2 linked regions of the Cellulophaga sp. L1A9 genome follow. The protein of the gene in region 2 interacts with the protein of the main gene of each other region in a pairwise test. Links are inferred from orthologs where the notes say so. Each region holds a gene or a part of one and is shown on either strand. Other genes may lie near its edges.

Evidence for each region.
Region 1: the proteins of rho (region 2) and nusG interact in binary tests that used the Escherichia coli proteins (3 or more experiments, as listed by UniProt). The link is inferred for Cellulophaga sp. L1A9 from one-to-one orthologs.

What each region holds. Positions count from the first base shown.
Region 1 is NZ_CP047027.1:2,901,425-2,905,453, reverse strand. What follows is about bases 1-2,808. They hold nusG (transcription termination/antitermination protein NusG), read right to left. Parts: upstream 1,777-2,808; coding sequence 1,225-1,776; downstream 1-1,224. Other genes in these bases: tuf (elongation factor Tu), read right to left, coding at 2,197-2,808; secE (preprotein translocase subunit SecE), read right to left, coding at 1,787-1,975; rplK (50S ribosomal protein L11), read right to left, coding at 722-1,159; rplA (50S ribosomal protein L1), read right to left, coding at 14-703; rplJ (50S ribosomal protein L10), read right to left, coding at 1-2. Outside these bases: more of tuf, read right to left, coding at 2,809-3,384. UniProt on the Escherichia coli protein: Part of the processive rRNA transcription and antitermination complex (rrnTAC). The complex forms an RNA-chaperone ring around the RNA exit tunnel of RNA polymerase (RNAP).
Region 2 is NZ_CP047027.1:741,266-748,492, reverse strand. What follows is about bases 2,515-5,424. They hold rho (transcription termination factor Rho), read right to left. Parts: upstream 4,886-5,424; coding sequence 3,143-4,885; downstream 2,515-3,142. Other genes in these bases: GQR94_RS02970 (DUF4293 domain-containing protein), read left to right, coding at 5,078-5,424; GQR94_RS02980 (hypothetical protein), read right to left, coding at 2,515-2,922. Outside these bases: rpsT (30S ribosomal protein S20), read left to right, coding at 1-234; GQR94_RS02990 (DUF2306 domain-containing protein), read right to left, coding at 309-698; GQR94_RS02985 (hypothetical protein), read right to left, coding at 791-1,462; more of GQR94_RS02980, read right to left, coding at 2,212-2,514; more of GQR94_RS02970, read left to right, coding at 5,425-5,488; GQR94_RS02965 (hypothetical protein), read left to right, coding at 5,653-7,197. UniProt on the Escherichia coli protein: Facilitates transcription termination by a mechanism that involves Rho binding to the nascent RNA, activation of Rho's RNA-dependent ATPase activity, and release of the mRNA from the DNA template.

The sequences.
Region 1 (4,029 bases), 2.2 Mb from region 2 along the record:
ATCTTAATATGAATTAAACTGATTTAGTATCTAATTGCACACTAGGACTCATCGTACTAGACATGAAAATACTCTTAATATAAATACCCTTTGACGCCGTTGGCTTCAACTTATTTAAAGTATCAATAAGTTCTTTTGCATTTTCATAGATCTTATCTGCAGAAAATGAAACTTTACCAATTGCAGCATGAACAATACCAGTTTTATCAACTTTAAAGTCAATTTTACCAGCTTTAACTTCAGCTACAGCTTTCGCTACATCCATAGTTACTGTCCCAGTTTTAGGGTTAGGCATTAAACCTCTAGGACCCAATACTCTACCTAAAGGACCTAATTTACCCATAACACTTGGCATAGTGATGATCACATCAACATCTGTCCAACCGCCTTTAATTTTATCTAAATACTCATCTAAACCTACAAAATCCGCACCAGCCTCTTTAGCCTCTGCTTCTTTATCTGGAGTTACTAAAGCAAGAACTTTAACATCCTTACCAGTACCATGCGGTAAAGTAACAACACCACGTACCATTTGATTCGCTTTTCTAGGATCAACTCCTAAACGAACCGCTAGTTCAACAGATGCATCAAATTTTGCATTTGTGATTTCTTTTATTAAAGCAGACCCTTCAGATACAGAATAGATTTTATTCTTATCAATCTTAGAAAGCGCTTCTTTTTGATTTTTCGTTAATTTTGCCATTATATTGCTTTTAAGATATTAAAAAGGTCTAGTTCCTGAAACCTTTAAACCCATTGATCTTGCAGTACCAGCAACCATGCTCATCGCAGAGTTAATTGTAAATGCATTAAGATCTACCATCTTATCTTCAGCGATAGTCTTAATTTGATCCCAAGATACGTTTCCGTTTTTAACTCGGTTAGGTTCACCTGATCCTTTTTTAATCTTAGCCGCTTCCATAAGCTGAACTGCCGCCGGCGGTGTCTTTACAACGAAGTCAAACGACTTATCCTTGTATACGGTGATAGCAACAGGTAAAACTTTACCCTGTTTGTCCTGTGTACGTGCATTAAATTGCTTACAGAACTCCATGATGTTAACACCGGCAGCACCTAAAGCGGGTCCAACCGGTGGCGACGGATTCGCTGCACCTCCCCTAACTTGTAGTTTAACTACTTTACTAATTTCTTTTGCCATTGTCTTAAATTAAATTAAATTGTGTCAATTGGAAGCAACACAACTTTTATGTAACAGTTCTAAATTTATACTTTTTCAACTTGCATATAACTCAACTCTAATGGAGTTTTTCTTCCGAAAATCTTAACCATTACCTCAAGCTTACGCTTCTCTTCATTAATCTTTTCAACTGTTCCGTTAAATCCATTAAAAGGCCCGTCAATAACCTTAACCGTTTCTCCCATTACAAAAGGAATAGCAACATTTTCTGTTGTTACAGTTAATTCATCAACCTTACCTAACATTCTATTCACCTCTGCTTTTCTCAAGGGAACAGGATCTCCTCCTTTTGTTTCCCCTAAAAAACCAATTACATTGGTAATAGAACGAATAATATGAGCTACCTCACCTCCAAGGTTAGCCTTCACCATAATATAACCAGGAAAATAAACTCTTTCTTTATTTACCTTCTTACCATTACGGATTTGAATTACCTTTTCAGTAGGCACTAAAACCTCATCTAAATAATCACCAAAACCTAAACGAGCTACCTCTGATTCGATGTAACCCCTAATTTTGTTTTCTTGACCACTTACAGCCCTAACTACATACCACTTTTTATCCAATACTTCTGACATAGATCTTTTCTTAATTTATTAATTTATCAAAATAAATTTGAATCAACTCACTAAAAAGACTATCTACACCCCAAGTTGCCAAAGCAAACAAAATAGAAAAAACAGCAACAATTACCATCAAATTTGATGCTTCAGATTTGGAAGGTAATGTTATATTAGTTCTAAGTTCCTCTAAGGATTCCTTGATATATGTTAACATGCTGCGAAAGATTTACTTTATAATACAATAGGTCTTTAACCAATTTCTCGCTTAATAACCTCTCTTTATTAGCACGGGAGGGGAGACTCGAACTCACGACACCTGGTTTTGGAGACCAGTGCTCTACCAACTGAGCTACACCCGTTTCTATTTACATCGAAAGGTATCCGTTAGTAACGGACACCCTTGATGAAAATACTTTTATATAATCTTATTAATGATTAATCTGTAATCTCAGTTACTTGACCTGCACCTACAGTTCTACCACCTTCACGGATAGCGAAACGTAAACCAACACTCAATGCAATTGGAGATAATAATTCAACATTAATAGTAAGGTTATCACCTGGCATTACCATTTCAACTCCATCAGGAAGTGTAATTGTTCCTGTAACATCTGTAGTTCTTACATAGAACTGAGGACGGTAGTTGTTATGGAATGGTGTGTGACGACCACCTTCTTCTTTTTTAAGAACGTAAACCTCTGCTTTAAACTTAGCATGTGGAGTTACAGAACCTGGCTTACAGATTACCATACCTCTTTTAATTTGAGACTTTTCAATACCTCTCAATAAAAGACCTACGTTATCACCAGCTTCACCTCTATCTAATATCTTACGGAACATTTCAACCCCAGTAACAGTAGAGTTCAATTTTTCAGCACCCATACCAATAATCTCAACAGGATCACCAGTGTTAGCTACTCCAGTTTCAATACGACCAGTAGCAACAGTACCACGACCAGTAATTGTAAATACATCTTCAACTGGCATTAAGAAATCTTTTTCAACATCTCTTTTTGGTAATTCGATCCAAGTATCAACAGCTTCCATTAAAGACATTACTGTATCAACCCATTTTTGCTCACCGTTCAATGCTCCTAAAGCTGAACCAGCAATAACAGGACCATTATCACCATCATACTCATAGAAAGAAAGTAATTCTCTAACTTCCATTTCAACAAGCTCTAACAATTCTTCATCATCAACCATATCCACTTTATTCATGAATACAACCATTCTAGGAATACCAACCTGGCGACCTAAAAGGATATGCTCACGTGTTTGTGGCATTGGACCATCAGTAGCAGCAACAACAAGAATAGCACCATCCATCTGAGCAGCTCCAGTAACCATGTTCTTTACGTAATCCGCGTGACCTGGACAGTCAACGTGAGCGTAATGACGGTTAGCTGTAGAATATTCTACGTGTGATGTATTAATAGTAATCCCTCTTTCTTTTTCTTCAGGTGCATTATCAATTGAGTCGAAACTTCTCATTTCAGACAATCCTGCGTTCGCTAAAACTGTTGTAATAGCGGCAGTCAATGTAGTTTTACCGTGATCTACGTGTCCAATAGTACCGATATTTAAGTGCGGTTTAGAACGATCAAATGTTGCCTTAGCCATGTTTATTGAATTTTAATCTTAGTTTATATTAGTGTACAATTTATGTCTTGTTTGAGCCAATGATGAGATTTGAACTCATGACCTCTTCCTTACCAAGGAAACGCTCTACCCCTGAGCTACACCGGCCTATCTGAGTTCATAATCCAAATACTAAAAAGAAGATTAAAACCCAAAAAAAACAACCTTTTAAACTCAAGGTTTTATTAGAGCGAGAGACCGGGTTCGAACCGGCGACATTCAGCTTGGAAGGCTGACGCTCTACCAACTGAGCTACTCTCGCAATTATTTGCTAACTTCAAGAGCTAACAATATTTCAACATTTCAAATTTAAGAACAATTTTTTCAAATTACCCTTAATAACTTTAAAAAAATTCTTTAAAGTGGGGAGAGCAGGATTCGAACCTGCGAAGACGTAGTCAGCAGATTTACAGTCTGCCCTCGTTGGCCGCTTGAGTATCTCCCCAAATCAATATTTTAAAGAACTTAAGAGCCGATGGAGGGACTCGAACCCACGACCTGCTGATTACAAATCAGCTGCTCTAGCCAGCTGAGCTACATCGGCTTTTACTACTTTTTTTTGGCTTTAAAAAAGTCCGCTTTTCTAACGGACTGCAAATGTAAAGCTATTTTTAGTTTATCAAAATT
Region 2 (7,227 bases):
GCGTTAAAGAGAATTAGAAGAAACGAAGCAGTGCGTATCCGTAATAAATATCAGCACAAAACAATGCGTAATGCATTAAGAAAAATTCGTACTGAAGAAGATAAGAAAGCTGCTGAAACTTTATACCCTACTGTAGTTAGTATGATTGATAGATTAGCTAAGCGTAACATTATACACGCTAACAAAGCTTCTAATCTTAAAAGTAAATTATCTAAGCAAATTGCAGCTCTATAAGTTTTTGTAGAAATTTGCTATACATTATATAAAGCGCTTCATCATTTGATGAGGCGCTTTTATTTTTCAATAGTTTACCCAAAGAATACTTGGTGTAAATATCTTCCAGGTGCTAGAGTAAAGCCTCCCGCAATAATTAGCGCACCAAAATACAAGGCTATCATTTTTCTTTTGTGTCCTTTAATGTTACCTTTTTTAACGGCAACTATAGCTGTCGGAACGCTGTAAAGTGTCAATAAGCTAAATAAGTGTATCCATCCAAAATGGTTTAAAAATTGACTGCCTACATGAGCGGGAATAAATAGGCTTACTAGTGCGGTGAAAAACATTAAAGACATATAAATTTTTCCGATCAATTTATGTTGTTTTGAGCCTTTTTGAGCAAGCAAAAGATAGGCCCCAACAAAGAGGCATGGTGTAACTGTTATTAAATGTGTAAACATTAAAATTTTGTAGCTATTCATTCTATTATTTTCAGCTAAAACTATGCGATTTTAAGGCGCATCTGTAATTTTTGCAACCCAAGTGTCAATTAATGGGATTGAATTGATTAGCGTTACTTCAATTTAGGTTTCATAACTATAAAGCCAATGATGAAGCAGCCGTATAATGCAAATACAGCGGCTTTATGATAAGGTACAATTTGATAATACAAGGCCACATTTTCTTTAGTGATATAACTGTAAACGATATTAATAGGGAAATAAATAGCTTCATATATAATTAGTCCTAGGCTTATCCAGAATAACAACCTTTTAAAAAGGATGGGATTTCTTTTGTTTTCTACGATAAAGTTTAGTGCTAAGAAAATGAGTAAAAGAGAACCGTACGTATATGAGAATAATTGTCTTTCCGAAATGATGCTTTTAAAATAGGCGTTAACAAGAGCAATGATAAAGTATAGCGCAGCTCCATGAGCTATTATTTTTTTTATTTTTTCGCTAGAGGTATAGTTCCAATACACATAATAGAAGTAACTGAAAAATAAAATATTATAAACATAATATATGATGTAGTTATAGTCGGAGTATAAACCAGTGATAAAGGGGTTTAGTTCAGGATCTAATTTTATAAGGAGACCTAGTACTTCTGTTAGAAGAATGTACGTTAACAAAACAGGAAGATACCTTAATGTACTCTCAAAATAATTTTTATAGCTCAGAATAGAAGTTACTATAGTTACTACATAAAGGATTAGATAATGATCAGAAAAAATTTGTTCAAACAAATTAAGGGGGATTAATGTATTTAATATAGTGAATTTAATGATTGCATTATACTTTTAATTTTCCTTTTGTTTGGATAAAACCGTAAATAATAAAGCTATACATAATGCATATTAAAGATAAGTGTACTCTTTTTATATTGTAGAATAGGATTTTGTCCTTAAAATCTGAAAAATTGTAATATAATTTGATTGGTATATAAAAAAGGTGAAAAATCAGTAAACCAATACTCAGCCAAAAAAGTAAACTATATTTGATTGTTTTTTTTCTTAAAATTGATTTGTGCTCTTTTAAAAATAATAGGATACAGCCTATTAGTAAAATACTTCCATATATATAGGTAATGATTTGTTGTTCTGTAAAGAATTTTTGGTATGCAAGGTTAATAGCTACCGCTATAAAAAAACTATATCCAGCATATTTTATATAATTTTTATATTGTTGTGTTTTTGTGAAATGCCAATAAATGTAATAGAAGTATGAAAAGAAGATAATATTATAGAAATTGTATAATATCAAGTTATTATCCTCATATACGTTTTTTGAAAAAGGGTTGAAAAAATTAGACTCATTATGTATGAGGTAGGCAAATAATTCATTTAGAAAAGTATACATTAAAAAAATTGGAAAAAACCTTAAGGGTGTGTCAAAATATTTTGGGTATCGAAATATAGCTACTATAATTGCTATGCCATAAAAATAAAGTTGAGAATTTTTAAGATAATAATCGAACACACCCATTGTTAAGAATTTAATTAAAATCTGATTCTTTTGGTGGAGGTGGGTACATTTGACCTTCGTTCATGATTAAGCTTTGATCTCCATAAAACAATGTGGAAGATGCATTTGAACTTAGTCCAAAAGAGGCATAAGATTTGTTTGCTTTTTTAGTAGCTCCCATTTTACTGTCTAATACTCCTGGGTAGTCACGAATCAAAGCAGCTTCTTTTTTGCCATCTCCGGAATCTTTAATGTAGAACCCTAGATTCATAGTATCTACTTTCATAGTAGGAAGTATAAAAAATGAATTTTGGCGCGGGTGCTTTACTTTTTTTCGGTCAGGAAATTCTTTTTTATCAGGGTAGGTAGAGAAATAAAAACGTAAGGTTTCTACTTTTACTCCAGCCTCTTTAGCTTCTTGCTCTACATAAGCAATATAGTTTTTTACCGTTTCTATATCGTAATCGCCAAAACGCGAAGCAATAAATTTAGAACCATCTTCTAAGGGTTCTTCTGTGGCTTCAATTAGGTTAGCTCTTTTTTGTGTGTAATTATCGTAAACTTCTTTAGCTTCTGTAATAGTGATAATTTTTTCGGGAGCTTTAATTTCTTTCGGAGTTTCTTCGTGTTGCTCTTTTTGATTAGGCTGAGCATCGGGAGTAGTTGGCTTCTTTTCAGAATTACAGCTTACGAGTAGCGAGAAAGCAATAAAGAGCAATCCCAGATTTTTTTTACATGTCATTGGTTGTGATTTTTAGGGTTAAAAAAAATTACTTGCATATAAGTCGTAGAGGGGATTGTACTTTTTATGCGTTGTAAATATATTTGAAATATGTGAGAAATTAAATTCTAAACGGCTTTAATTTATGAAGTGGCATTTGTATAACCTTGGAAATAAGCGAAATAAAAAAAGCCCAATGATAATTTCATTGGGCTTTAAGTATTTAAAAGAAGATTTGTTTTTATTGACTCATCGTCATTAAAAATTCTTCATTGTTTTTTGTTTGTTTAATACGTTGCTCAATAAACTCCATAGCCTCTATAGGGTTCATGTCTGCAAGGTATTTACGTAAAATCCACATACGTTGTATCGTAGCTTCGTCTAGCAATAGATCATCTCTACGTGTGCTAGAAGAAGTAAGATCAATAGCAGGGAATATTCTACGGTTAGCAATCTTACGATCTAATTGTAGTTCCATGTTACCGGTACCTTTAAATTCTTCAAAGATAACTTCATCCATTTTAGAGCCTGTTTCTGTTAATGCGGTTGCAATAATAGATAATGATCCTCCGCCTTCAATGTTACGTGCAGCTCCAAAGAAACGTTTTGGTTTGTGTAATGCGTTTGCATCTACACCACCACTTAATACTTTTCCAGATGGCGGCTGTACCGTGTTGTATGCACGTGCTAAACGTGTTATAGAATCTAATAAGATGACAACATCATGGCCGCATTCTACTAATCTTTTAGCTTTCTCTAATACAATATTAGCCACTCTTACGTGTTCTGTTGGCTCTTTGTCAAAAGTAGATGCTACAACCTCTCCACGTACATTACGCTGCATGTCTGTAACTTCCTCTGGACGTTCATCAATAAGTAATATAATTTGATAAACTTCAGGATGATTGGCTGCGATACCATTTGCAATGTCTTTTAATAACATTGTTTTACCAGATTTAGGTTGCGATACAATCATACCTCTTTGTCCTTTCCCTATAGGAGAGAATAAGTCGATAATTCGTGTAGATATAGTACCTTGTCTTTCTGATAAATTAAATTTTTCTTGAGGGAATAAGGGTGTTAAATGCTCAAAAGCAACACGATCACGCACCACTTGAGGGTCAATCCCATTAATTTTATTCACCTTAATTAAAGGAAAATACTTTTCTCCTTCTTTTGGTGGGCGAACATTTCCTAAAACCGTATCTCCAGTTTTTAGACCGAATAAGCGTATTTGAGATTGTGAAACATAAATATCATCAGGTGATGATAAATAATTGTAATCAGAAGAGCGCAAGAAACCGTAGCCATCTTGCATGATGTCTAGAACGCCTTCACTAGCTATAATACTATCAAATTCGTATTCTGGCTCCTTATACCTGTTTTTTAAATCCTTATCAAAATTGTTGTTCTTCTCCTGTTTTGGACGAGGATTAGGTTTGTTTTGATTTGGATTATTTTGATTTGGATTGCTGTTGTTCTGATTATTGTGAACAGGAGTCTTTTTTTGAAACTCTTTTTTCTGATTAGAAACTGGAGTTTTCGTATTTTTTGGATGCGGAGCTCTAGCTTCTTTAGGAGTTGCTTTAGCTGTCTCTTGTGCAGGGCTTTCTTCAGTAGTTTTGCTAGGAAGTTCCTTTGCAACAACGGGCCTTGGGTTTGGCTTATTAGGCCTCGGATTTGGCTTTTTAGGAACACTTTCTACCGTTTTTTCAGTAGCAGGTTCTTCTGTTTTGTCTGTTTTAGTTGTGATTCTAGGTTTTTTAGGTCGTAGAACTTTGGCTGGCTTAGGTTTTTCTGCTACTTCGGGAGTGGCATTACTTAGCGCAGCTTGTACAACTTTAGGGTTGGCAGCTTGCACATCTAAAATTTGATAAACTAAGTCTAGTTTTTTTAAGGTTTTGTACTTTGGTACTTTTAAACCATTAGCTATTTCCTGAAGCTCAGGAAGCTTTTTTGATTTTAAATCTGAAATTTCAAACATTAATAATTGAATAAATTATACGTCTCTATGAAAAAATGAAGTGTATTGTGATTTTGATAATTAACGGAACGATGTCCAAAATATTGGTGAGTGTTATTGTACTGCGAGACAATATTACAAATTATTTTCAATATTTCATTGATATTTCTTAAAAAGACGCTTATTTTGCAGTCTTAAATTATAATTTAGAGAATGATTCAAAGAATCCAAACCTTATATTTACTTATCGTTATACTTTTAACGGCCGCTTTACCGTTTTGGGTAAACCTATGGTCTGATATTGAAGGAAAGGAAATTTTTGCAAAAGATGATGTTTTAATCTCTGGAGCATTTTTCGTTTCGGCCGTATTGGCTTTAGTAAGTATATTATTGTACAAAAAAAGACAAAACCAATTTGTGGTAAACAGATTGAATATGATATTGAACCTTTTTTTACTAGGATTTTTCGTTTATCGATCGCTAAACTTATCTGGAGAAATTTCGGTTTCTGAGAAGGGTATTGGGATGCTGATTCCTATTTTTTCTATCGTTTTTTTAGTCTTGGCCAACAAGGCAATTAGGAAGGATGAGGATCTTGTAAAATCTGTTGATCGCTTACGTTAAACCTAACATCTTAGTAGTATTAGTGCGTTGAACCCGGGGTAGTGCCCGGGTTTTTTATTGTTTAAAAATTAAGAATAATAAGGTTTATTTTCTACTATTTATTTGTTTTTTTTAAATTAAATGTTGTAATTCGTTAACATTATTTTAACAAAAAATCAAATTTCATGAAATTAACACTACTATGTTTTCTTTTATTTATTTCAATAAACACCATTTTGTGTGCCCAAAGTGCCAATTTAGATCGCGAATATTTTAAAGTTTCTTATGTAAATTTGCCTACACACCCCATTTTAGATGATGCCAAACGTACCTATTCTTCCAACACAAGAAGTATTCGCTTGTCTGGGTTTACAAAAGTGGCTACTAACGGTACTATAGATTTTGTGTTTAATTTTCATGGAACAAAGGCAGGTGAAGTTAATATAGAAAAAGAAACTGTGGAGGAGAAAGATAAAGATGGGAAGGTAATCTCTACCAAATACTACTATAATGTGCATACAAGTTTTAGCTCTTCGGCAACCTTGTCTTTAACAAATTCTTATACGGAAAAAAGTAGTTCTAATACGTATCAGGAATCAGATAACTATGTTAGCTCTAGCTTTAAATCCTATTCGGCAGCGAGCAAATATTATAATGACAATAGGTATAATATTAGAGATGAGTATCGTGTAAAACATCGTTCAGAAATTGAAGATCAAATATATAGTAGGGTTAATTACTTATATGGATATGTGCCTTATACCAGTTCTAATGGTAATAATTTCTGGATTTTAGGAAATAAAAAACACTCGGAATTTGGAAAACATCAAGAAGCAGGTAATGGGTTAAAAGAAATCTTTGAAAAGATGGAGTATGATCAGCCCGTAGAAACTCTTTTAGCAGAGGTGAAGCCTATAGTTGGTTATTTTGATGATGTTGTTGTTCGGTTTAATGGTGATGACAAGAAATCGCGTAAAGTAAGGTATGCTAGTTTTTATAATAATGCGTTGTTGTATTTAAAATTAGATCAACCAGAAAAAGCAAAGGAATATGCCAATAAGCTTATTGCAAATGATTATGATAAAGGCGATGGAAAAAGAATTATTGCAAATGCCGATAAATTAATAGAAGAATTGAAACTTAATGAATTGGATACAAGGCATTTTGAGGTGATTACCGAAGATGTTTCTGATGAACCTGTGGTTACCGAAATTATTGTTCAAGCACCAGAGGATACCTCTGAAAAGTCTATTGCTTTTTTGATTACAACTGAAAATGATACCTTACAGACACTGGTAACAGCTAATGAGTTATCTCGCATTAGTGCAGTGGCTAATTTGGTAGATTCAGCGGATAATGAAGTTAAGGTGTTTGAAGCGGTTAATGCAAAGAAAATGGTAGTGGCTAGTGGTGATGTTTTTGAGGTTGTTAATTTTCAGTCTTCATTAGAGGGCGATGAAAATGCTTCTCTAAAATTTGCAAAAGTCTTGGTAGCAGGAGCAAAGGTTAATTTGTATGAGCATATGACTAATGAATTTGTGCTTTTATTAAATGGTTCTGAAGAAGGAACATCTACTATGGGAAAGAACTTTGTTTTCGGTTTTAATAAAGAACTGGCTATTTTTGGTGATGGTTGTGCGGCTTTAAAAGCAAATGTAGAATCAGGAGAATTTAAAAATACTAAAGAGGATTTAACAAAATTTGCAAAAGCGCTTAATAGCTGTGAATAGCTGAGTATCAGAATTTAAAGAAAAAAACGA